3 regions of the Bradyrhizobium ingae genome follow, and region 1 is predicted to be linked to each of the others. Evidence: riboswitches for the same ligand, from Rfam matches in the RefSeq annotation. Region 1 holds a riboswitch; each other region holds the start of a gene.
What was found. Region 1 has a riboswitch for cobalamin ahead of ACV1FX_RS06070 (TonB-dependent receptor). Riboswitches for the same ligand answer to the same signal wherever they lie in the genome.
Positions count from the first base shown of each region.

Region 1 (7,371 bases):
AACCGGCCACGAGCGGGCTCAACGTCACTCCGCCCGGCCAGCGCGTTGCGCTGGCGCGAGACGCCGCGTTCTCCTTCGTCTATCCGCACATGCTGGAGGCCTGGCATGCCGCAGGTACGGAGATTCTGCCGTTCTCGCCCCTCGCCGATGAGGGGCCCGATGCGCGCGCCGATGTGTGCTGGCTGCCTGGCGGCTATCCCGAACTGCATGGGGGCCGGCTCGCGGCGAACGCGCGCTTCCGCGAGCGCTTGCGCGCCTTCGCCGAGACGCGGCCGGTGCACGGCGAATGCGGCGGCTACATGGTGATGGGCACGGCCTTGACCGATGCCGACGGCGTGCGGCACGAGATGCTTGGCCTCTTGGGCCTTGAGACAAGCTTTGCCAAGCGCCGCATGCATCTCGGCTATCGGCTAGCCGAGCTCGCGGCACCGATGCCGGGGCATCAGCCCGGCGCGCGCCTGCGCGGCCATGAATTCCATTATTCGACGATCATTGCGCAGCCCGACATGCCGCTCGCGCGGGTGCAAGATGCGACAGGCGCGACCGTCGCGGAAACCGGATCGCGGCGCGGGCATGCGACGGGTACTTTCTTTCACCTGATTGCGGAGGACCGGTGAGCGGGTTCGTCTCCTTCATCTCCGCCGGTCCCGGCGATCCCGAGCTCTTGACGCTCAAGGGCGCCGCGCGGCTGCGCGAGGCCGACGTCGTGCTCTATGACGATCTCGCCTCCGGCGCGATCCTCGAGCTGGCCCGGCCCGGCGCCAATCTGGTGGCGGTCGGAAAACGCGCCGGCCGGCCCTCGACCAAGCAGCAGCACGTCAACCGCCTGCTGGTCGATTATGCGTTGACTGGCGCGCGCGTGGTGCGGCTGAAATCCGGCGATGCCGGCATCTTCGGCCGGCTCGAAGAGGAGATCGAGACGCTGCGGGCGGTCGGGATCGACTACGAGATCGTGCCGGGCGTCACCTCGGCCTGCGTCGCGGCGGCTCGAGCCGGCATCCCCCTGACCCGGCGGAATACCGCGCGCCGGGTGCAGTTCGTGACGGGAGCCGATGTGACCGGGCAGTTGCCGGAGAATCTCAATTGGGTCGCGCTCGCCGATCCGGATGCGACGACCGTTGTCTATATGGGCCGGCGCACGTTTCCGGATTTGGCCGCGAAGCTGATCGCGCACGGCCTTGCCCCAGGCACGCCGGCGCTGTTTGCTGAATCGCTCGGCCGGGCCGATGAACGGCTCGTCCGGACGACGATTGCCGAACTTGCCGAACAGCTCTCGCGAGGTGGCGCGGCAACCTCGGCCGCCGTCATCCTGTTCGGGGCTCTGGCTGAGGTCGATCCGTCATGCTGATGCTCTCCTTGATAGGTATTGGTTGCGGCGATCCCGGGCAGCTTACGCTCGCCGCGATCCGTGCCATCAACGCGGCTGATCTCGTCCTGATCCCGCGCAAGGGAGCGCAGAAATCCGATCTCGCCGAATTGCGGCGGGCGATCTGCGCCGAGGTGCTCACCAACAAGGAAACACGCATCGCGGAGTTCGACTTGCCGGTGCGCGACGCCGAGGCCGATTACCGCCGGGGCGTCGATGATTGGCACGATGCTGTCGCCGCGACGTGGTCGCAGGCGATCGCGGCCCATCTCGGACGCGATGGCCGCGTCGCGCTGCTGATCTGGGGCGATCCGTCGCTCTATGACTCCTCTTTGCGGATCGCTCGACGGCTCGATCCTGTGCCCGCGATCGAAGTCATCCCCGGCATCACCTCGATCCAGGCGCTGTGCGCGGCGCATGCGCTGCCGCTGAACGATATCGGCGAGCCGTTCCTGGTGACCACAGGACGGCGACTGCGCGAAGGCGGCTGGCCTGACGGTACCGACACCGTGGTCGTGATGCTCGATGGCGGCACGGCGTTTCAGTCACTCGATCCGGAGGGCCTGCAGATCTGGTGGGGTGCCTATCTCGGCATGTCCGACCAGATCGTCATGTCGGGTGCATTGGCTGAGATCGGCCCGCGTATCGCCGCGGCACGGCAAGAGGCGCGCGAACGGCACGGCTGGATCATGGACAGCTACATTCTCAAACGCAGAGCGTGACACAACCGCAGTCGCGTGAACGGAGGCAGGACAACATGCTCCCCAATTGGGTCTACGGGAAATGCCCGGATATCTCGACCGCGCATCGCGAGGCGGCGATCGCGCGGCAGGCGCAACTGACCAAGCCGACCGGCGCACTCGGCCGGCTCGAGCAGGTCGCGATTGATCTTGCGGGCCTCCAGGAGACGGAAGAGCCTCGCGCCGCGCGCGTGCCGATCATCATCTTTGCCGGCGATCACGGCATCGTTGCCCAGGGCGTATCGGCCTATCCGCAGGAAGTCACGATCGCGATGATGTCGAATTTCGCCGCGGGCGGTGCCGCGATCTCGGTGCTGGCGCGTGAACTGGGTTCGAGCCTCGAGGTCGTCGACGCCGGCTCACTGGCGCAGTCGGAGGTCGCGGGGATCGTCGCGGACAAGCCGCGCTGCGGCACCCGCGATTTCAGCGTGGAAGCCGCGCTTGAGCCGGCGGAACTGGCATTTGCGTTCGAATGCGGGCAGCGCGCGGTGGCGCGTGCGGCGGCGAAGCAGCCCGATCTCCTCATCCTCGGCGAGATGGGAATCGGCAACACCACGGCCTCGGCAGCGATCGCGGCAAGCCTGCTGGGTGTGAGCGCCGACGAAATCGCAGGCAGCGGCACCGGTGTCGATGCTGCGGGTCGCGCACACAAGGCGCGCGTGATCGATGCTGCGCTCGTGCGGCATGGCCTGACGAAGGCGGCGTCCGCGGAGGAGGTCCTGCGTACGGTCGGCGGCCTTGAAATCGCGGCGATCTGCGGCGCGATCATCGCGGCCGCGCAGCGGCGTATCCCAACGCTGATCGACGGCTTCATCGTGTCGGTTGCTGCGCTGGCGGCCGCGCGCCTCAATCCGTCATGTCAGCCGTTCCTGCTGCCATCGCATCAGTCGGCGGAGCAGGGGCATCGCCTGGTGCTTCGTGCCCTGAACGTTCAGCCGCTGGTCAGCCTCGATCTCCGGCTCGGGGAGGGATCAGGCGCGGCGATCGCGCTGCCGCTGGTGCGGCTTGCTTGCGCTCTGCACAATGGCATGGCGACGTTCGCGCAGGCCAATGTTCCGGACCGCCCGGCGTGAGACTCAAGCGATCGTCTGATTGACCGAGACGACGCGCCAGCCATCCGACAGCCGGTCGATGCGGGTGAGCGAGAGCGGATCGATCGCAAAACGCAGGGCCGCTTGTGGTGCGAGGTCGAGCGCGATGCATAGGGCAGAGCGGATGGTGCCGGAATGGACGATGAGGATCGCTGATCCTCCTTCGATACGGTGAAGGCCTTCGCGCGTTTTGGCGATTTGGTCTTCAAAGCTTTCGCCGCCTGGGGGCTTCGAGCCGGCCGGATCGGCCCAGAACTTTGCATAGGCCGCGCCGCCCGCGGCAGCGAGTTCATCGTGACGTCGTCCGCTCCATTCGCCAAAATCCTGCTCGCTGAAGGCGGGCACGCAGACCGGCTCAAGCCCGAGCGCGCGTGCCGTTTCGAGGGTCCGCCGGGCCGGGCTCGCGTAGCTCGCGGCCCCCGCCGGCAGATGCCGTCGCAGAGCGTCCAGTCGCGTCCGGTCGCTGAGATCGGCCGGCGCGTCCATGGCGTGGATCGTCCCTGCGATGCCATCGACAACGGCGTGTCTTACGAGCCAGAGGAAGGTGTCCCCTTCCATTCAACGTCTCCAACGATACTTGCAAAGGATATTTGCGCTGCTGCGACAAGAACGCCGCAGCTTCCACATTGACTCTCTCTTGCTCTTAATCATAGATGCTCGTGACGGTTTCCCCATCCGGGGATGAAAAGGGAATGCGGTGCGGGGAGTTTCCCCAATGCCGTAGCTGCCCCCGCAACTGTAAGCGGAGAATCCTTCGTCACAAGCCACTGGGCTCTCGGTCCCGGGAAGGCGGCGAAGAGGTCATGACCCGCGAGCCAGGAGACCTGCCGTCAGCCGTGGTCACACGCGAAGATGTCGGTCGGGGAGTACAGACATTTGGCTTAGCCGGAGGCGGGAAATGCGCTGAAGGTTGAGACTTGGTTCGCTGTGACGTGCCACTGACGTCATACCGAGGCCCGAACCATGTCTTCTGCCCGTACCGGCAATTTGCCCAAATTCCTGCGCGCGTCCGGCATTCTCACCCCGTTTATCTTCGTCGATGTTTCCGCAGCCGTTGCGCAGCAAGCCCGCGAGCAATTGCCGCCCGTCGAGGTTCGCCAGATCGACCAGAACCGCAAGCCAGCCAAGCCGAACAGACGCGATGAGCGGAGCGCCCGGCGACCGGCGCCGAACCGAGCGGCGACCGCCACGACCACGCAAAAGCAGGCCGTTCAGAACGTGACACAGACCCCACTGAACACGAACGCGGTGGCCGCAAGCGCTTCACGCCTGGGACTGACCGCGCGCGAGGTGCCCGCGACCGTGGAGGTGATCTCGGCAGAGACGATCCGCGAGCAGGGCTACCGCACCGTTTCGGACGTCGCTCAGGGTGCCGTCGGCGTTACTGCCGGAGACAATCCGGCCGAGCCCTCAGCCTTCTCGATGCGCGGCTTCACCAACAGCCAGATCAACACCCTCTACAACGGCATCAAGATCGGCCCACAGAACATGACCTCCCGCGTCATGGACACGGCCAATCTTGAGGCGATCGAATTTCTGAAAGGGCCTGCCTCGCTGATGTCAGGCGAGGGCGCCAGCGGCGGCGCGATCAATTTCGTGACCAAGCAGCCGCACACCGGGCCGGTGCAGAACGAGGCGTTCTTCGCCTACGACTCGCTGAACTCGTTCCGCACCTATTACGGCTCCGGTGGCAGCACCAATGTGCAGGGCCTGGACTACCGGTTCGACGTCAGCCGCTCCTCGCTCAACGGCTTTGCCGACGACACCAATACCAAGACGCTCGACGTCTCTAGCCAGCTCAACTATCGCATCTCGGACAATCTCAAGATCTGGGGCGCGATCGAGTACCGGGAGGACCGCTCGAAGGCCTATTGGGGTGCGCCGCTGGTGCCGATTGCTTTCAGCGGTTCGCACGCGACGACGGGGATCGTTTCGGGCACTTATGTCTCGAGCAGCGGGACCAATCTTGGCCCCATCACGATCGACGATCGTACCTTCAACACCAACTACAACGTTCTCGATAATCGCAATGTGGCGCAGGAAGTGTGGCTGCGCGGCGGCTTCGAACTCAAGCTCGCGCCGGACCTGACCTTGAAGAGCCAAGCCTATGGCTATGGCGCGGAGCGCTCGTGGTTCAACAACGAGGTGGAGGCCTTCAACTCTGTTTCGAACCAAGTCGATCGCGGCCGCTTTTACGTTGCACATAGCCAGCGGTTGTTTGGCAACATTACCGATCTAACCTGGGATGCGAATATCGCAGGCTTCGACAACCGCCTTGTCACAACGCTTGCCGCAAGCGATCTTGATTTCGTCAGACCCGGCGCGGCCAACGCCGACTTTCCCCACGATTCCGTCACGCTCGTCGATCCCGTGCGTGGCTATTATGGCCCCCTCACGATTCAGCAGCAAACGGCGCGGATCAACAACGAGGCGCTGTCGTTCGAGGACCGGCTGAAGCTGACGCGCAGCTTTGCGCTGGTCGGTGGTCTCCGCGTCGAGCATATAGGGCTCGACCGCAATTCGACCAACGTCAGCGGCCTCGAGAAGGCAGGCTTTCCGTTCACGAAAGACTGGGCGCCGGTGACGGGCCGCATCGGCTACACCTGGGAAGCGGTGCCCGGCCTGACCTTCTTCAGCCAGTACGCGACCGGCGCCGATGTCTCGGCCAACAACGTCTTCCTGCTCGCGCCCACCCAGCCGCTCGACCTGACGACCTCGCGTACCTACGAGACCGGCGTCAAGCATCTGTTCTGGGACAACAGGGCTGAGTGGTCGTTCTCGGCCTACGACATCTTGCGCAAGAACGTCTACGCGGCCGCCGGCGGCATGCAGCTCAATATCGCCGGGCGGCAGGAGTCCAAGGGCGTTGAGCTCGCCGGTGCCGTGCGCGTGACGGATGCCATGCGGCTGTGGGGCAATATCGCCTACGTCGATGCGCGCTATGCCGACTACGATTTCGCCGGTGGCTCGTTCTCCGGAAACACGCCGCCGAATGTGCCGCGCATCGTCGCCAATGCCGGCGCGTCCTATCGCTTCTTTACACCATGGCCGGTGGAGTTCGGCGTCGTCGGACGTCACGTCGGCGATCGCTACAACACCGATGCGAACACCGTGACGCTGAACGCCTACACGATCGCGGACGTCTACGCTTTCGTCGACATCCCGAAGTCGGTGTTCTCCGCCGTCGAGCAGACGCGTCTGACGTTCCGCGTGCGCAACGTCACTGACAAGCGCTATGCGGTCTGGGGCGATCCGTTCTACCCCGATCAGGTCCTGCTGGGCGCACCGCGCACCTACGAGATCTCCGCCGCGTTCAAGTGGTGAGGCACTGATAGCATGCTGGGCGCAATGATCCTGCTGCACCGCTGGCTCGGGATTGCGTTCTGCCTCCTGTTTGCGATGTGGTTCGCAAGCGGGATCGTGATGCACTTCGTTCCGTTTCCCTCGCTGAGTGAAGCGGAACGCTTTGAGGGTCTCGCGCCGTCGGGAAATGTCGGTAGGGCGATCGGGCCGTCGGACGCCGTGGTGGCGAGCGAACTGTCCGACGTGACGCGCGTGCGGCTGATCCGGCGGGGCGACAATCCCGTCTACGTCGTCGTGTCGCCATCGCGGTCGCGTGCCATCCGAGCAACGGACGGCACTGAGGCCACCGTGACATCGCCGGACGTCGCGCTTGCCATCGCGACCGATCATGCGCGACGACGCGGGCTTGATGTTGCCCGCGTGCAAGTCGTCGGTGTTGCCGATTATGATCAATGGAGCGTGCCCAATGGCTTCGACCGGCATCGGCCGCTATTTCGGGTGGCACTCGCCGATGCCGATGGCACGGAGCTTTACGTATCGTCGGTGACAGGCGAGATCGTCCTGGATACGACGCGGCGCGAGCGTGGGTGGAATCTGGTCGGCAGCGTCGTGCACTGGATCTATCCCACCGGCTTGAGGAGCAAGTGGGCGCTCTGGGACAGGGTGGTCTGGACACTCGCGCTGTTCGCGCTGATCGCGGCTGTGCTCGGCGCAGTGCTGGGAATCGCGCGGCTTAAGCTTCGCGGCGGCCGAATGCAGTCGCCTTATCGCGGCTGGCATGTCCTGCATCACGTCATCGGATTATTGGCGACGACCTTCGTGCTGACCTGGGTCTTCAGCGGCTGGCTGTCCATGGATCACGGACGCTTGT
Region 1 is NZ_JBVUBB010000003.1:221,053-228,423, forward strand. Features, by position in the region: gene ACV1FX_RS06045 (cobyrinate a,c-diamide synthase) at 1-617, shown strand, start outside; gene cobA (uroporphyrinogen-III C-methyltransferase) at 614-1,348, shown strand; gene cobF (precorrin-6A synthase (deacetylating)) at 1,342-2,088, shown strand; gene cobT (nicotinate-nucleotide--dimethylbenzimidazole phosphoribosyltransferase) at 2,124-3,179, shown strand; gene ACV1FX_RS06065 (histidine phosphatase family protein) at 3,183-3,755, opposite strand; cobalamin riboswitch at 3,844-4,043, shown strand; gene ACV1FX_RS06070 (TonB-dependent receptor) at 4,161-6,521, shown strand; gene ACV1FX_RS06075 (PepSY domain-containing protein) at 6,534-7,371, shown strand, end outside.

Region 2 (7,371 bases), on a different contig from region 1:
GCCTGGCGCGACCGTGTTTGGGCTGCCCCAGGCACAACGCATCTCGCCGGAATGGGCCGCCTGGGCCAACGGTGTTGCGGTTCGTGAGCTCGACTTTCACGACACGTTCCTGGCTGCCGACTATTCGCACCCTGGCGACAACATTCCGCCGATCCTGGCGGTGGCCCAGCACTGCGGCCTCGACGGTGCCGCGCTGATCCGGGGCCTCGCGACCGGCTACGAGATCCAGGTCAATCTGGTGAAGGGCATCTGCCTGCACGAGCACAAGATCGACCATATCGCTCATCTCGGCCCGTCGGCCGCCGCCGGCATCGGCACAGCGCTGGCCTTGCCGATCGAGACGACCTACCAGGCCGTCCAGCAGGCACTGCATGTCACCACCACCACGCGCCAGTCGCGCAAGGGCGAGATCTCGAGCTGGAAAGCCTACGCGCCGGCCTTTGCCGGCAAGATGGCGATCGAAGCCGTGGATCGCGTCATGCGCGGCGAAGGCGCTCCCTCGCCCGCCTGGGAGGGCGAAGATGGCTTCATCGCTTGGCTGCTGTCCGGCCCGAAGGCGCAGTACGTCATTCCCCTGCCCGAGAAAGGCGAGCCGAAGCGCGCCATCCTCGACACCTACACCAAGGAGCATTCGGCGGAGTACCAGAGCCAGGCCCTGATCGACCTCGCCCGGCGCATGGAGCCGAAGATCGGCGATCTCACCAAGATCGAGAGCATCGTGATCCACACCAGCCATCACACCCATTACGTGATCGGCACCGGCGCCAACGATCCGCAGAAGATGGACCCGAAGGCAAGCCGCGAGACGCTGGATCATTCCATCATGTACATCTTCGCCGTCGCCCTCGAAGACGGCGGTTGGCACCACCAGAGTTCCTACGCGCCCGAACGCGCTGCACGGCCGGAGACGATCTCGCTTTGGCACAAGATCTCGACGGTCGAAGATCCCGTCTGGACCCAGCGCTACCACAGCCATGATCCCAAGCAGAAGGCGTTTGGCGGCCGCGTGGTCGTCACGCTCAAGGGCGGCTCGACCGTGAGCGACGAGCTGGCAGTGGCGGATGCGCATCCGCTCGGCGCGCGCCCATTCGCACGGCCGCAATATGTCGCAAAATTCCGCAGCCTCGCCGACGGCGTCATCGCGCCAGCCGAGCAGGATCGCTTCCTCGGCCTGGTCGAACGTCTGCCCGAACTGACGGCCGGCGACCTCTCCGGCCTCACCTTCACGGTCGATTCATCACAGCTCGGCGCGAAGGGATCGACCGGCATCTTCGATTGGTCCAGCCGCTAAGGCGGCGAACGCAAGCTCTCTCGGAATCAAGGGATTGGCATCATGACGAACGAAGTGTCTTCAAAGCCCGCGCCCAAGAAGTCGGTCGCACTCTCAGGCATCGTCGCCGGCAACACCGCGCTCTGCACCGTCGGTCGCACCGGTAACGATTTGCACTATCGCGGCTACGACATTCTCGACGTCGCCGAAACCTGCGAGTTTGAGGAGATCGCCCATCTGCTTGTGCACGGCAGCCTGCCGACACCGGCCGAGCTCGCCGCATACAAAGCCAAGCTGAAGGGCCTGCGGGGCTTGCCAAACGCCGTGAAGGCGGCGCTGGAAGCCCTGCCCGCCGCGGCGCATCCGATGGACGTCATGCGTAGCGGCGTCTCCACACTCGGCTGCGTGCTGCCGGAAGCCCACGACCACAACCATCCCGGCGCCCGCGACATCGCCGATCGCCTGATGGCGTCACTCGGCTCGATGCTGCTCTACTGGCATCATTTCGCCCAGAACGGCCGCCGTGTCGAGGTCGAGACCAACGATGACACCATCGGCGGGCACTTCCTGCATCTCTTGCACGGCCGCAAGCCGTCGGACTCCGATATCCGCGCTATGCACACTTCGCTCAACCTCTACGCGGAGCACGAATTCAACGCTTCGACCTTCACCGCCCGTTCGATCGCCGGCACCGGCGCCGATATGTATTCGGCGATAACGGGGGGAATCGGTGCGCTGCGCGGGCCGAAGCATGGCGGCGCCAACGAGGTCGCCTTCGAGGTGCAGAAGCGCTATGGTGACGTGGACGAAGCCGATGCAGACATCCGCCACCGCGTCGCCGCCAAGGAGGTCGTGATCGGGTTCGGCCACCCCGTCTATACGATCGCCGACCCCCGTAACAAGGTGATCAAGGAGGTCGCGCGCCGCCTGTCGCGCGAGGCCGGTTCGATGAAGATGTTCGAGATCGCCGACCGGATCGAAGCCGTGATGGCGGAAACCAAGAAGATGTTCGCAAATCTCGACTGGTTCAGCGCGGTATCCTATCACATGATGGGCGTGCCGACGGCGATGTTCACGCCGCTGTTCGTTATCGCTCGCACGTCGGGATGGGCTGCACATATCATCGAGCAGCGCATCGACAACAAGATCATCCGCCCGTCGGCGAACTACGTCGGCCCGGAGAATCTGACCTTCGTGCCGCTTGCACAACGCAATGGATCGCGCTCGTCGGTTCGCGCCGCCTGAGGAACAACGGATGCCCTATCTCGTCGCCGCCGATCTGCCGCAAGAGCCCGCTGGTCTTTGCTTCCGCGAGCTCTTGAAGCAGCCCGGCATCCTGAAGCTTCCCGGCGCTCACAACGGCATGGCGGCGCTCCAGGCCAAGGCGGCCGGCTTCGAGGCGTTGTACCTCTCGGGCGCAGCCATGACGGCCTCGATGGGCCTGCCCGATCTCGGCATCATCACCGTGGATGAAGTCGCCTTCTTCATCCGCCAGATCGTCCGCGCATCGGGCCTGCCCCTTCTCGTCGATGCTGACACCGGCTACGGCGAAGCCCTCAACGTCATGCATGCCACGCGCGTGTTCGAGGATGCCGGCGCGGCCGCGCTTCACCTCGAAGACCAGATCCTGCCGAAGAAGTGCGGGCACCTGAATGACAAGAAGATTGCGGATGCAAACGACATGGCGGCAAAGGTTGCTGCCGCCGCGAAGGGCCGCCGCAATCTCGTGATCATCGCCCGCACCGATGCTGCCGCAAGCGAGGGCCTCGACGGCGCGGTTGCGCGTGCCAAGCTCTACATGGAAGCAGGCGCCGATGCGATCTTCCCCGAAGCGCTCAACACCGCCGAGATGTTCCGCGCCTTTGCCCAGCGCATGCCGGGCGTGCCCCTGCTCGCCAACATGACCGAATTCGGCAAGACCCCGTTCTTCACCGCCGCCGAGTTCGAGGCGATGGGCTACGCGATGATAATCTGGCCCGTGTCGTCGCTGCGCGTGGCGAACAAGGCTCAGGCAGAACTTTATGCTGCAATTGCGCGTGATGGCGGCACGCATAAGCTGGTCGACCGCATGCAGACGCGCGCGGAACTCTACGCGACGATCGGATTACACAATTACGAAGCTTTGGATTCTTCGATCGTCCAGACAATCGTTCCGTGCGGTATGCCACAGCGCAAGTGAACGGCGGGAGGTTGACGGAACCCCACCGTTGCAGCTAATCGGAGATGTCGAGGTTCTCCGGGTCCCACTTGATCCGGAGCTAAGAGGGAAGCCGGTGCGCTCCCGGTCCATTCGGACTGATGCAATGCCGGCGCTGCCCCCGCAACTGTAAGCGGTGAGCCCGCATCCAAAAGTGTCACTGAAGCGCATGCTTCGGGAAGGCCAGGATGCAGGCGATGACCCGCGAGCCAGGAGACCTGCCCCGACAACATAATCGTCCACGGGCGGGGTGTCCCGGTGGTACGCCAAGCAGCTGCCGCATCACGGCTGCACTGCCTGCGTCCGCCATGGCCTTTGCCCCCACCACAAGGGGTTAAAGCTATGACTTCTCTTTCACTTCCTGTCGCAACACTCGGCACGCCCCGCATTGGGCCACGCCGCGAACTCAAGCTTGCCCTCGAAGGCTTCTGGGCCGGCAAGATCACCGAGAAACAGCTTCTCGAAACCGCAGCCGGGCTTCGTGCCGCCAACTGGGCGCGCCAGAAATCGCTCGGCGCGACCATCATCCCGTCGAACGATTTCTCGCTCTACGACCAGGTGCTCGACACCAGCGTCATGGTCGGTGCCATCCCCGACGCCTATGGCTGGAAGGGCGGCCCGGTCTCGCTCAAGACCTATTTCGCGATGGCGCGCGGTTCACAGGGCGACACTCACGATGCAAGCTGTGGTCACGCCCATCACGGTCACGGCGCGACTGCGCAGGAAATGACCAAGTGGTTCGACACCAACTACCACTACATGGTCCCGGAATTCCACAAGGGCCAGACCTTCAAGCTCTCCTCGCGCAAGGTGATCGAGGAATACGATGAAGCGAAGGCGCTCGGCTATCAGACCCGCCCGGTGCTGGTCGGTCCCGTCACCTTCCTGAAGCTCGGCAAGAGCCATGACATGGCCGTCGATCCGGTCTCGCTGCTCGACGGCCTGCTGCCGGTCTATGTCGAGGTACTCCAGGAACTGGCTAAGCGCGGCGCAGAATGGGTCCAGATCGATGAGCCGTGCCTGGTTCTCGATCTCAAAGAGACCGAGCAGAACGCGCTGCAGCGTGCCTATGCGCGCTTCGCCAAGGACGTCCCCGGCATCAAGATCATGCTCGCCACCTATTTCGGTGCGATCGGCGACAATCTGTCGACGGCACTCGCACTGCCCGTCGCCGGTTTGCACATCGATCTCATCCGCGCGCCTCAGCAGCTCAGCGAGGTCGAGTCCGGTGCCCGCAAGGACCTCGTGATTTCGCTCGGCGTCATCGACGGCCGCAACGTCTGGCGTTCCAACCTGTCGGCGCTGGTCGAACGGTACAAGCCGGTCATTGCAAAGCTCGGCATGGGCCGTATGCAGATCGCCCCCTGCTGCTCGCTGCTGCATACGCCGATCGATCTCGAGCTCGAGACGGGTCTCGACCCTGATGTGAAGAGCTGGCTTGCCTTCTCCGTGCAGAAGATCGCCGAGCTCTCCACGCTGGCGAAGGCACTCGCGGGTGACACGAGTGTCGCCGCGGACGCTCTTGCCGCCTCCGATGAGGCCGCGAAAGCCCGCCAGACCTCGCCGAAGATCCACGATGCGGCCGTTGCCAAGCGCATGGCGGCAATCGACGACGCCATGCGCCGTCGCACAAGCGCCTTTGCAAACCGCGCAGAGGTTCAGCGCAAGCGCTTCGGCCTGCCCGCATTCCCGACGACGACGATCGGCTCGTTCCCGCAGACCGCTGACGTCCGCAATGCCCGCGCCGCCCATGCCAAGGGTAAGCTGACCGACGCCCAGTACGAGCAGTTCCTCAGGGAGGAAACCGCCCGCACTGTGCGCTGGCAGGAAGAAATCGGCCTCGACGTACTCGTCCACGGCGAGTTCGAGCGCAACGACATGGTGCAGTATTTCGGCGAGCAGCTCTCCGGCTTCGTCTTCACCCAGTACGGCTGGGTGCAGTCCTACGGTTCGCGCTACGTCCGTCCGCCGATCCTGTTCGGCGACGTCTCGCGGCCGAAGCCGATGACAGTCGAATGGTGGTGCTATTCGCAGTCGCTGACCAAGAAGCCGATGAAGGCGATGCTCACGGGTCCCGTCACGATCCTGAACTGGTCGTTCGTCCGCGACGATCTTCCGCGCAGTGAAGCCTGCCGGCAGATCGCGCTCGCGATCCGCGACGAAGTCACTGACCTCGAAAAGGCAGGAGCGACCATGATCCAGATCGACGAAGCCGCGCTTCGCGAGGGTCTGCCGCTGCGTCACTCCGAGTGGAAGACCTATCTCGACTGGGCCGTGGAGAGTTTCCGCATCTGCTCGACCGGCGTTGTCGATGCCACTCAGATCCACACCCACATGTGCTACTCGGAGTTCAACGCCATCATCGACGCGATTGCGGCGATGGACGCCGACGTCATATCGATCGAGACGTCGCGGTCGAAGATGGAGCTGCTAGACGCCTTCACCGGCTTCAAATATCCGAACGACATCGGACCCGGCGTCTACGACATCCACTCGCCGCGAGTCCCGGAGACGGGCGAGATGAAGGATCTCATCACGCTGGCCCGGAAGCGGCTGTCGGACTCGCAGCTCTGGATCAATCCAGATTGCGGCTTGAAGACACGCAAATGGGAGGAAGTCCGTCCGGCGCTCGTCAACATGGTCGCTGCCGCACGCGAGCTCCGAAAGGTGTCGTAACGCTGATGTAACTCTCCCCTCGGCCTCAAATGGAGTCTGCCGATGCGCTTCTGGATCAAATGTACCCGCTTTGACGGCGGTAAGCCCTATCACGTCAATTTCTCGCTGGTCGGCGGGATGTGGCGCGATGGCGACAAGACGATCCTGGAGTTCGTCGGCAGCGGGGCTCAGACGATCGAGGTTCGGGAGACCCCCGAAGAGATCCTCGCGATTCACCTCGGCACGTCGGGGGCGTCCAATCCGTGAACTCCGTTAGAAATGCGGCCGGCACCGATGCAAATCAGGCGCCGGCCGACTTGAGACAAGTGGGGTCACACCCCGATCACTGGTATCCCCTGGCATGGTCGCAAGAGGTGAAGCGCGGACGTGCCTTCGCCTCCTCGTTTGCGGGTGAACCTATCGTCATCGTTCGCACCGAGGCCGGCGATCTGTTCGCGCTGGAAGATCGCTGCGCACATCGGCAGATCCCGCTATCGAAGGGCGTCGTCAAGGATTGCCATCTGCACTGCTGCTATCACGGCTGGAGCTACGACTCCTCAGGCCGCTGCGTCGACGTTCCCTATCTCGGCAAAGATAAGCTTCCGAACGGGGTGCGCGCCTATCCGTGCTGCGAACTGGATGGGGTCGTTCTGGTATGGCCGGGCCGATTGCCAGCCAAGCCGCCGCCTACAACGCTCGGGGCCGCAGCGGATCGCGCCTACAAGACGCGACGGTTCGGACGAGTGGTCAATTGCCACTACACGTTCATGCACGAGAACCTGATGGACATGAACCATCAGTTCCTGCACCGACGGACCACCGGAAAAGTCGGCCCGCGCTATCTCGGCAAGCGATCAGGCAAAGACTGGATGGAGCTGGACTACAGCTTCCGCCGCCCCGGCGAACGCGCTCCGCTTGGTGAGAGCATGATCGTGGGCAGTCTCCGCGCTCCCTCTGCCGCACCGCGCGACCTCATGACGATCCGGACGGACTACCCGCACCAGTCCCTGCGTCTCTGGACCTCAGGTGAGCGTCCGGTCCTGCATGTCTGGCTCGGCTATACGCCTGTCGATGTCGAACAGCGCAAGAACCGGACGTTCATCATGCTCTCCGTCCGGCGTCCGAAGATCCCCGGCGCGCTGGAGATTGTCTGGCCGTTTCTGACCAAATTCACCGACCGGGTCTTTGATGAGGATCGCGAGATCGTCGAGATGGAGCAAGCCGCCTACGACGCGCAGGGCGGAGACTG
Region 2 is NZ_JBVUBB010000001.1:360,468-367,838, reverse strand. Features, by position in the region: gene ACV1FX_RS01725 (MmgE/PrpD family protein) at 1-1,291, shown strand, start outside; gene prpC (bifunctional 2-methylcitrate synthase/citrate synthase) at 1,334-2,515, shown strand; gene prpB (methylisocitrate lyase) at 2,526-3,449, shown strand; cobalamin riboswitch at 3,483-3,707, shown strand; gene metE (5-methyltetrahydropteroyltriglutamate--homocysteine S-methyltransferase) at 3,810-6,143, shown strand; gene ACV1FX_RS01705 (hypothetical protein) at 6,186-6,389, shown strand; gene ACV1FX_RS01700 (Rieske 2Fe-2S domain-containing protein) at 6,386-7,371, shown strand, end outside.
Region 2: another riboswitch for cobalamin. It lies ahead of metE (5-methyltetrahydropteroyltriglutamate--homocysteine S-methyltransferase); the one in region 1 lies ahead of ACV1FX_RS06070 (TonB-dependent receptor).

Region 3 (7,371 bases), on a different contig from region 1:
ATCGCTACAATTCGTTCAACAAGGTCACGACGATCTTGCCTGACGGTGCGACCATCTCGTTCCGCGCGCAGGCCTATGGCACGGAATACGGCTCGCCCGGCTATGCAAATCGCGATGCGATCGCCGCAGGCGCGATCTCCGAGCGCTCAGCCACCAATCCGACCGACGGCGGCAACAAGCAACTCGAGAACTTCGTCACCAACTACAGTTCGGGCGCCCAGGACCAGGAACTGAAGGGGACGTTGTACGTCAGCCACCAGTTTTCGAACCGTTTCGCCGATTTCGGCGGTGGCCAGCGCGTGCAGCACGAAGACCGCACGATGGTCGGCGGCCGCGTGAGCAAGGTCTGGACCGGCGCCATCGGCGACGACATCCCGGTGCAGGTCCTGCTCGGCAGCAACTGGCGCACCGACTTCATCGAGGCGTTCCAGGCTCCGACGACCGCGCGTGCCGTGACCGGGCCGGCCGTGGTCAATGTCGGGTTGACCCAGACCAACGTCGCCGGCTTTGGACAGGTCCAGGTCAAACCGCTCCCCTGGCTCAAGTTCACGGCGGGCACACGCTACGACCAGTTTTACTACGATATCAACGACCGCATCACGCTCGGCGGGACGCCAAACATCTCGAACGGCGTTACGAGCCCGAAGGTCGGCGTCGCGATCACGCCGGTAAGATGGCTCGAGCTGTTTGCCAATTATGGCCAGGGCTTCCGCAGCGTCGACGTGCCCGCGGAGCTTATCGGCAATCCCGGCATTCAGCCGTTCAAGATCGTCAGTCGCGAAGGCGGGTTCCAGCTCACCTTCGATCGCGTCAGATTTTTGGCAAGCTATTGGACGACCGACTCCGCGAACGAGGCGTTTCAAGCCGATGCCGGCCTGCCGGTTACGTTCCTGGGCAAGGCTCAGCGCAACGGATACGATGTCGATGCACGCTGGTTCGTGATCCAGGAGCCCGTCAACAATGTGTCCCTGTTCGCCAACTATACCGGCATAACGGCGCGCCTCGTCGATGCGGCGCCGTCCTATTTCGTGCCGAACGTGCCGAACTATGTCGCCAATGTCGGCGTCGACTTCAACGTTGCGACCGTCAATGCGCAGGTACTGTCCGGCTCGGCCTATGTGACCTTCGTCGGCAAAAAGAACCTGACCCAGGACGGCCTCATCACGACCTCGCCGTACTCGCGCGTGACCGGAAAGATCGCCTATTCCTGGCCTGAGGGGTGGACCGCATTCACACAGGCAACCTGGTATCCGGGTGATCGGGTCAGCGAGATCGCGATCAATTTCGGCAACCCGGTCAACGCCAATTCATCCGACATCTTCGTCAGCGCCCAGCCGACCCTCGCTGTCCTCGCGGGCGTGAGCTATCGCTTCCCGACAGTGGTGGCCGCGGCGGCGCCAAAACTGGTGACCAAATGATCTCTTCCCGTTCCATTCAATCTCTGCTGCTCTCGGCTGCGTTAACGCTCTGCTCGGCCGCTCCGTCGACTGCACATGACGTCTGGATCACGCTGTCCGGGCCGGCGAACGCGCGCCGTGCCGTCGTCAACTACGGTCATCCCGACGACCGGCCCCCCGCCTTCGCCGACAAGGTGGTGGACCTGTTCGCGATCACGTCGAAAGCACGCAACTCGCTGCTCGACGGCCTTGCGGCCGCCTCGGAGAACGGCGTTCAGATTGCCAGATCAAAACCGTTCGACGATGCCGGACACACGCTGCTCGCGGCGCGCTATGACAACGGCTTCTGGATCAAGACGAAGGACGGCCTCTATCGCAACGCGACGCGGCGGCTGATGCCTGATGCGGTCGAGAGCTTCTGGTCGGGAAAGTTCGCCAAGGCGATCACGGGGGCCGACGCGCCGTGGCAGGAGGTGCTCGGACACGATCTCGAACTCGTGCCGTTGTCCGATCCCGCCAAGACCAAGCCGGGCGAAACGCTCAGGATCAAGGTGCTGTTTCGTGGCAAACCGCAGTCCGACGCCGAGGTCGAAAGTGGCGACGGCAAGACGGCGATCCCGGAGAAGGACATCCCGAAATTCAAGACCGATTCTGACGGCATCGCCGGGATTCCGATCGTCAAGCCCGGTCCCCACCTCCTCGTGATCGATCATCGCGCCGCGCCATCCGCTACTCCGGATCAGGCAACCGCCGATCTCTACAACGCGACGCTGTGGTTCAATGTGTTAGCCAAGCAACGCTAGACCGTTCTAAAGAGCATGGAGGATCTCCTCCTACAGTCGGGGCAAAACAGTCACACTTCGCAACGATCGAAGTACCGGCCGGTCGAACCGACTACGCGAATATTGACGCTCTTAGCGCCGGATGCCATTTTTATAAGCGGTAGTGCCCGCAAGGGCTACCAAAGGGAATGCGGTGCGTCCGTTACAGCGGGCAATTCCGCGGCTGCCCCCGCAACTGTAGGCGGATAGCCGACGACCAAACGTACCACTGGAGCCCCGAATTGGGCCTCTGGGAAGGCGGTCGAACGCGATAACCCGCGAGCCAGGAAACCTGCTGCCAGCCATGAGTCACGCGCGAACGCATCGGGCGGGGTGTCCCGGTGTCGAACCAGCAGCCGAAACATCTGTGCCTGGGGCGAAGGCAGATGACTAAGGCAACCGCGGTGACAGTTTGTTTGCATCGCCGCAGAGCATTGTTGTGCAACATTTTCATTTTCGGTCCGGCGTTACGCCAGGGTTTTCGCGTGTTTTCCTGATTTCCCTGCTCTCTTCGGTATCGCTGTCATCAGCGGCGATCGCGCAGAGCGCGGCCCAGAACAAGCCGCCTGTCGAGATCGGTCCCGTCACCGTCTCTCCATCTACTCCAAAGCCTGCGCCAGCCGTCAGCCCCGGCAATCAGAAGCCTCGCACGGCACGTCGGACCACAGGCCGCAAGCCGGCCACTTCCGTCGTTGCGCGCCCGATCGTCTCGAGCGCGAGCGCCCCGGTCGAAACGCCATTGAACACGGCCGCCGTCACCGACGTCAGTTCGCGGCTCGGCATCACCGCGCGTGAAATGCCGGCGACCGTCGAGGTGATCAGCCAGCAGACTATGCAGGATCAGGGCATCAGGACGACGACCGAAGTTGCCAAAGTGGCGGTCGGCGTGATCGGCGGCGATGCGCCGGGCGCGCCCGCCATCTTCTCGATGCGCGGCTTTACCGGCGACCAGATCAGCACCCTCTACAACGGCATCCCGATCGGGCCGTCGACCATGACCGGCCGTCCGATGGACGTGGCCAGCTTGCAGCAGGTCGAGATCATCAAGGGACCAGACTCGCTGGTGGCGGGTCTCGGCGCGACTGGCGGCGCCATCAATTACGTCAACAAGGCGCCGCACACAGGTCCGATCGTCAACGAAGCCTTCACCTCCTACGATTCCTTCAACGGCTACCGCGCCGGATACGGGTCGGGCGGCAGCACGTTGATCGACGGCCTCGACTATCGCTTCGACATCAGCCATTTCAACGACAAGGGTTTCATCGACGACACCTATTCCAAGCTGAGCAATGTCTCCGGCCAGTTGAACTATCGTGTCAACGACAGCCTGAAGATCTGGGGCGCGGCCGAATACCGACAGGATAATGACCGCTTCTACTGGGGGACGCCGCTGGTGCCGGCGAATGCACCAGGCATCGTGCCAACGACGGGCATCGTCTCCGGGGTCTGGAGCAACTATTACCTTGGCGGCGGCACGCCGGTCCCGGTCACGATCGATGCGCGCACGCTGACCACGAACTACAACGTGCTCGACAATCACAGCGGCGCCAGCGAGCTGTGGCTGCGCAGCGGCTTCCAGTGGGACATCACCAACAACGTCTCGCTGAAGAGCCAGGTTTACGGCTATGACGCCCACAGGCACTGGTTCAATAACGAAATCTCGTCATTTGACCAGACCGTTGGCGGTTTTGCCGGCGCGCAGAGCATCTATCGTGAGCGCCTGGCGCTCGATCACGCGCAGCGGCTCTACGGCAACATCACCGACCTCACCGTCAACTCCAACATCGGTGGTCTGGACAACCGCTTCGTCGCCACCGTCATGGCGAGCAACAACCAGTTCAACGTCTCGCAGGACACGCTGTTCGGAAACGATTACGTCGACCTGCTCAACCCGGACCGTGGGCTCTATGGCTCGCGCACCGACGAGAAGATCTACACCCGTGTCAACACCGCGTCGCTGTCGTTCGAGGACCGGATCAAGCTGACCTCGACCTTCGCGCTGATCGGCGGTATCCGCTTCGAGGACATCAAGCTGGACCGCACGCGCTTCGACCCTGATGGCGTGCTGGAATCTGCCAAGGGCTATCCGTTCTCGACCACTTTCAATCCTATCACCGGCCGCATCGGCTACACCTGGGACATCGCGCCGGGCGTAATGCTGTACAGCCAGTATGCGACCGCAGCCGATCCGACGGTCGCGAACATCTTCATCCTCGCGCCTTCAGTGCCGTTGCTGCTAACGACGTCGCGGACCTACGAGACCGGCGTGAAGGTGCAATCGCAAGACAAGCGAACCGAGTTCACAGCGTCCGTATTCGATATCGAGCGCAAGAACGTCTACGTTCCCGAAAGCGGCATCGTCTTCAACGTTGCCGGCAAGATTGCCTCCAAGGGCATTGAGCTCGCGGCCGCGACCAATCCGTTCGGCGGGCTGAAGCTGTGGGGCAATGTCGCCTTCGTGCAGTCGCGCTTCGTCGACTTCAGCTATGTCGACGGCAACGGAGTCTTCCAGTCCTACTCCGGCAATACGCCGCCCAATGTCCCGAACTTCGTCGCCAACGCCGGTGCGTCCTACCGATTCGAGACGGCTTTGCCGGTCGAGATCGGTGCGTCCATGCGCCACGTCGGCGACCGTTTCAATTTCCAGGACAATCTGGTCGTCATGAACGCCTATACGACCTTCGATGCCTTTGCCTTCGTCGATATCCCGAAGTCCTATTTCTCGACCGTCGACCGGACGCGGATCAGCTTCCGCGTGAGAAACCTGACGAACAAGCTCTACGCGGCGTGGGGGGATCCCGGTTATACCGATCAGATTATCCTGGGCGCGCCACGCAGCTATGAGGTGGCGGCTTCGTTCAAGTGGTAAGACGCATCCGCACGCTTTGAGGTGCGGGACAGATCGTCAGCCCGGCCGGTCTGCGCCCGCGTCGAATCGGGCAAAAGCGATGCTGGTTGCCGCGCCGAGTAGAGTCCAGAAGATCAGGCTGGTCACGGTGACCGCGACCACGAACTGGTGCGACAGCGAGGATGGCACGTTGGTCTCGACGTGTTCCAGCTCCGGCGCACCGATCAGGTGGGGCAGAGCGAGAAGGATCACGCCTGCAACGGCGGCCGGCATCGAACGGCGGAAGACGATCAGAGCGAGGCCGGAAGCCGTCGCGAGCACCGCGACGAGCCACCAGATCTGGCGCGACAGCAACGGCGCGGCCGGAACGCCCGGCAATTCCGGCGGCAGGCCGAGACCGGGGGCGATGGTGAAGACGACGAAGCCGGCCAATCCCCACAGCAGGCCCTCGTGCCATGCCACCCCTTCCCCGGTCACACCGCTTCGCACGGCAAAGAAGCCAGCGAGCAGCAGCGCAAAGCCGATCGCGTTCAGCACATTCGCGGCGGCCGTATAGGCGTTGCGCTCGAACCCGTCGCGCGGCTCCCAAGCTCCGTGGTCGTGATCGTCATGTCCTTGGCCCCCATGGTCATGCGCCGCATGGTCATGGGCAGGATGGTCTTGGCCGGCCGCAGCCGGCTGTGGCGCCGCTGCAGCGTCATGCTGATGGGATTCCGCGGCCTTCTCGAAGACCTCGGCCTTCAGGATCAGGGGAACGGTGCCGAACTGCTGGGCGACCGTGACGATGAGACCAACGATGAAACCGGCAATGACCGACGAGAAGACGATCGAGCGAAACGTGCTCATGCCGCCCGGTCAGTGGCAGGGGAAGGCGTTCGAATGGCGCACGTCGTGCGCCGCATTGTGAACGACGTCGATGTGCGAGAAGCCGACCATGCCGATGACGAAAACGCCAAGCACCATGGCCATCAGGGCCTGCGAAAGCCGCCCGACCTGTCCGGCTGCGACCGGCAGATGCGTTACCTGGGATTGGCTCATGACTGTTCTCCACATCCGATTTGAGCGTCTTCTATCAGCTTCCGGGCGATGTCGCGACTAGTAAGATGCAGGCTGGTACCCGCCGGAATGCCCTTTCGAGCGATCTTGGCCGCGGCCGCCGCCCGAAACGCATCCTCGAAGCGCAGGAAATAGCGCAAGCAGTCCTTTGGCGAGGGTTCGGCGCCGAGCAGCGTCCGCAGCGCGCCCCGATGCACGGCGCAAATCGCGCCGTGTCCTTTGACGGGAAAAACCAGGGACGCGATGTCGTCGCGCCAGTGCGCCTCGTCGTTCAAGTCGAGATCGGGCGTCCCCGCCCCAGCGGATTGAGGAGGCGGACGATTTCGCAGGCGGCAACGAGGCCGATCAGCCATGCGGCGCTCCGCAGCCCGATCCGTGCCACGATTTCGAAGGTGAAGGCGCCTTGACCGCCCAGGGACGGCGTGGCGGCGAAAAGCGCGAATTCGTATGCGGCGTAGGCGCAGACGAACGCAAGCGCCAGGACCAGAGCCGTGCGGTTTTGCGGGAGCGCGCCGAGAGCGAGCGACGAGGCGGCGGTCGCCGCCAGCGCGGCGGCCCCGATGACAAAGCCCCAGGCGATCGTGCTCGCGTCCACCGGATAGTGCAGTACGCCAAATCCGATCGTCTGATTGACCAGCCACGCGCCGGTCACGACGAGCAGAGCCGGACCCAGCCGCAGCGATGCCGCGGCGACAACCGCAAATGCCGCGAACGGCGTCGCGCAGGCGAATGCGAAGCTTGCAAGCGCGCAGGACACCATCAGAAGCGCAAAGCAGAACATGGCGGCGTAGCGCTGCTCAACCGGATGCAGACGGATACGGTCCGCATTGGGCGGCAGAAGGTTGAAAGCCATTGGGAAGGTCTCCTTTTCGTCAATTCTAGCTGGATTTGCCGGCAGGCAATAGTTTTTTGGGGGTCAGTGCAGGGCTTCCATGGGGTTTTCGGGCTCGGACAGGTCGATCCGATCATAGGCCGCGAGCCACTCAACCAAGGTCGAGGACAGCGGCCCGGTGGCAGCCAGTTGCCGGAGCGCAACCCGAACGGTCGCGCGACTGGCGCGATCGTTCCTAAAAGCCAACGCATTCGGGCCTCGGCATGCCAACACAGCCCTCACGACCTCTCGCTTGAGCGCCGCAGTGGCCGGCTCGCCGTATCGCTCGAGCAACGCCTGGAATGCAGCCTGATGTTGGGGCTGAAGCTCCCGTTTCCGGCCAAGCTGATCTCGGAGCGGATGTGCGGGATAGAGATG
Region 3 is NZ_JBVUBB010000001.1:373,971-381,341, reverse strand. Features, by position in the region: gene ACV1FX_RS01785 (TonB-dependent receptor) at 1-1,418, shown strand, start outside; gene ACV1FX_RS01780 (DUF4198 domain-containing protein) at 1,415-2,200, shown strand; cobalamin riboswitch at 2,324-2,532, shown strand; gene ACV1FX_RS01775 (TonB-dependent receptor) at 2,658-5,087, shown strand; gene ACV1FX_RS01770 (CbtA family protein) at 5,124-5,912, opposite strand; gene ACV1FX_RS01765 (CbtB domain-containing protein) at 5,922-6,104, opposite strand; gene ACV1FX_RS01760 (hypothetical protein) at 6,101-6,397, opposite strand; gene ACV1FX_RS01755 (hypothetical protein) at 6,394-6,975, opposite strand; gene ACV1FX_RS01750 (DUF6925 family protein) at 7,039-7,371, opposite strand, start outside.
Region 3: another riboswitch for cobalamin. It lies ahead of ACV1FX_RS01775 (TonB-dependent receptor); the one in region 1 lies ahead of ACV1FX_RS06070 (TonB-dependent receptor).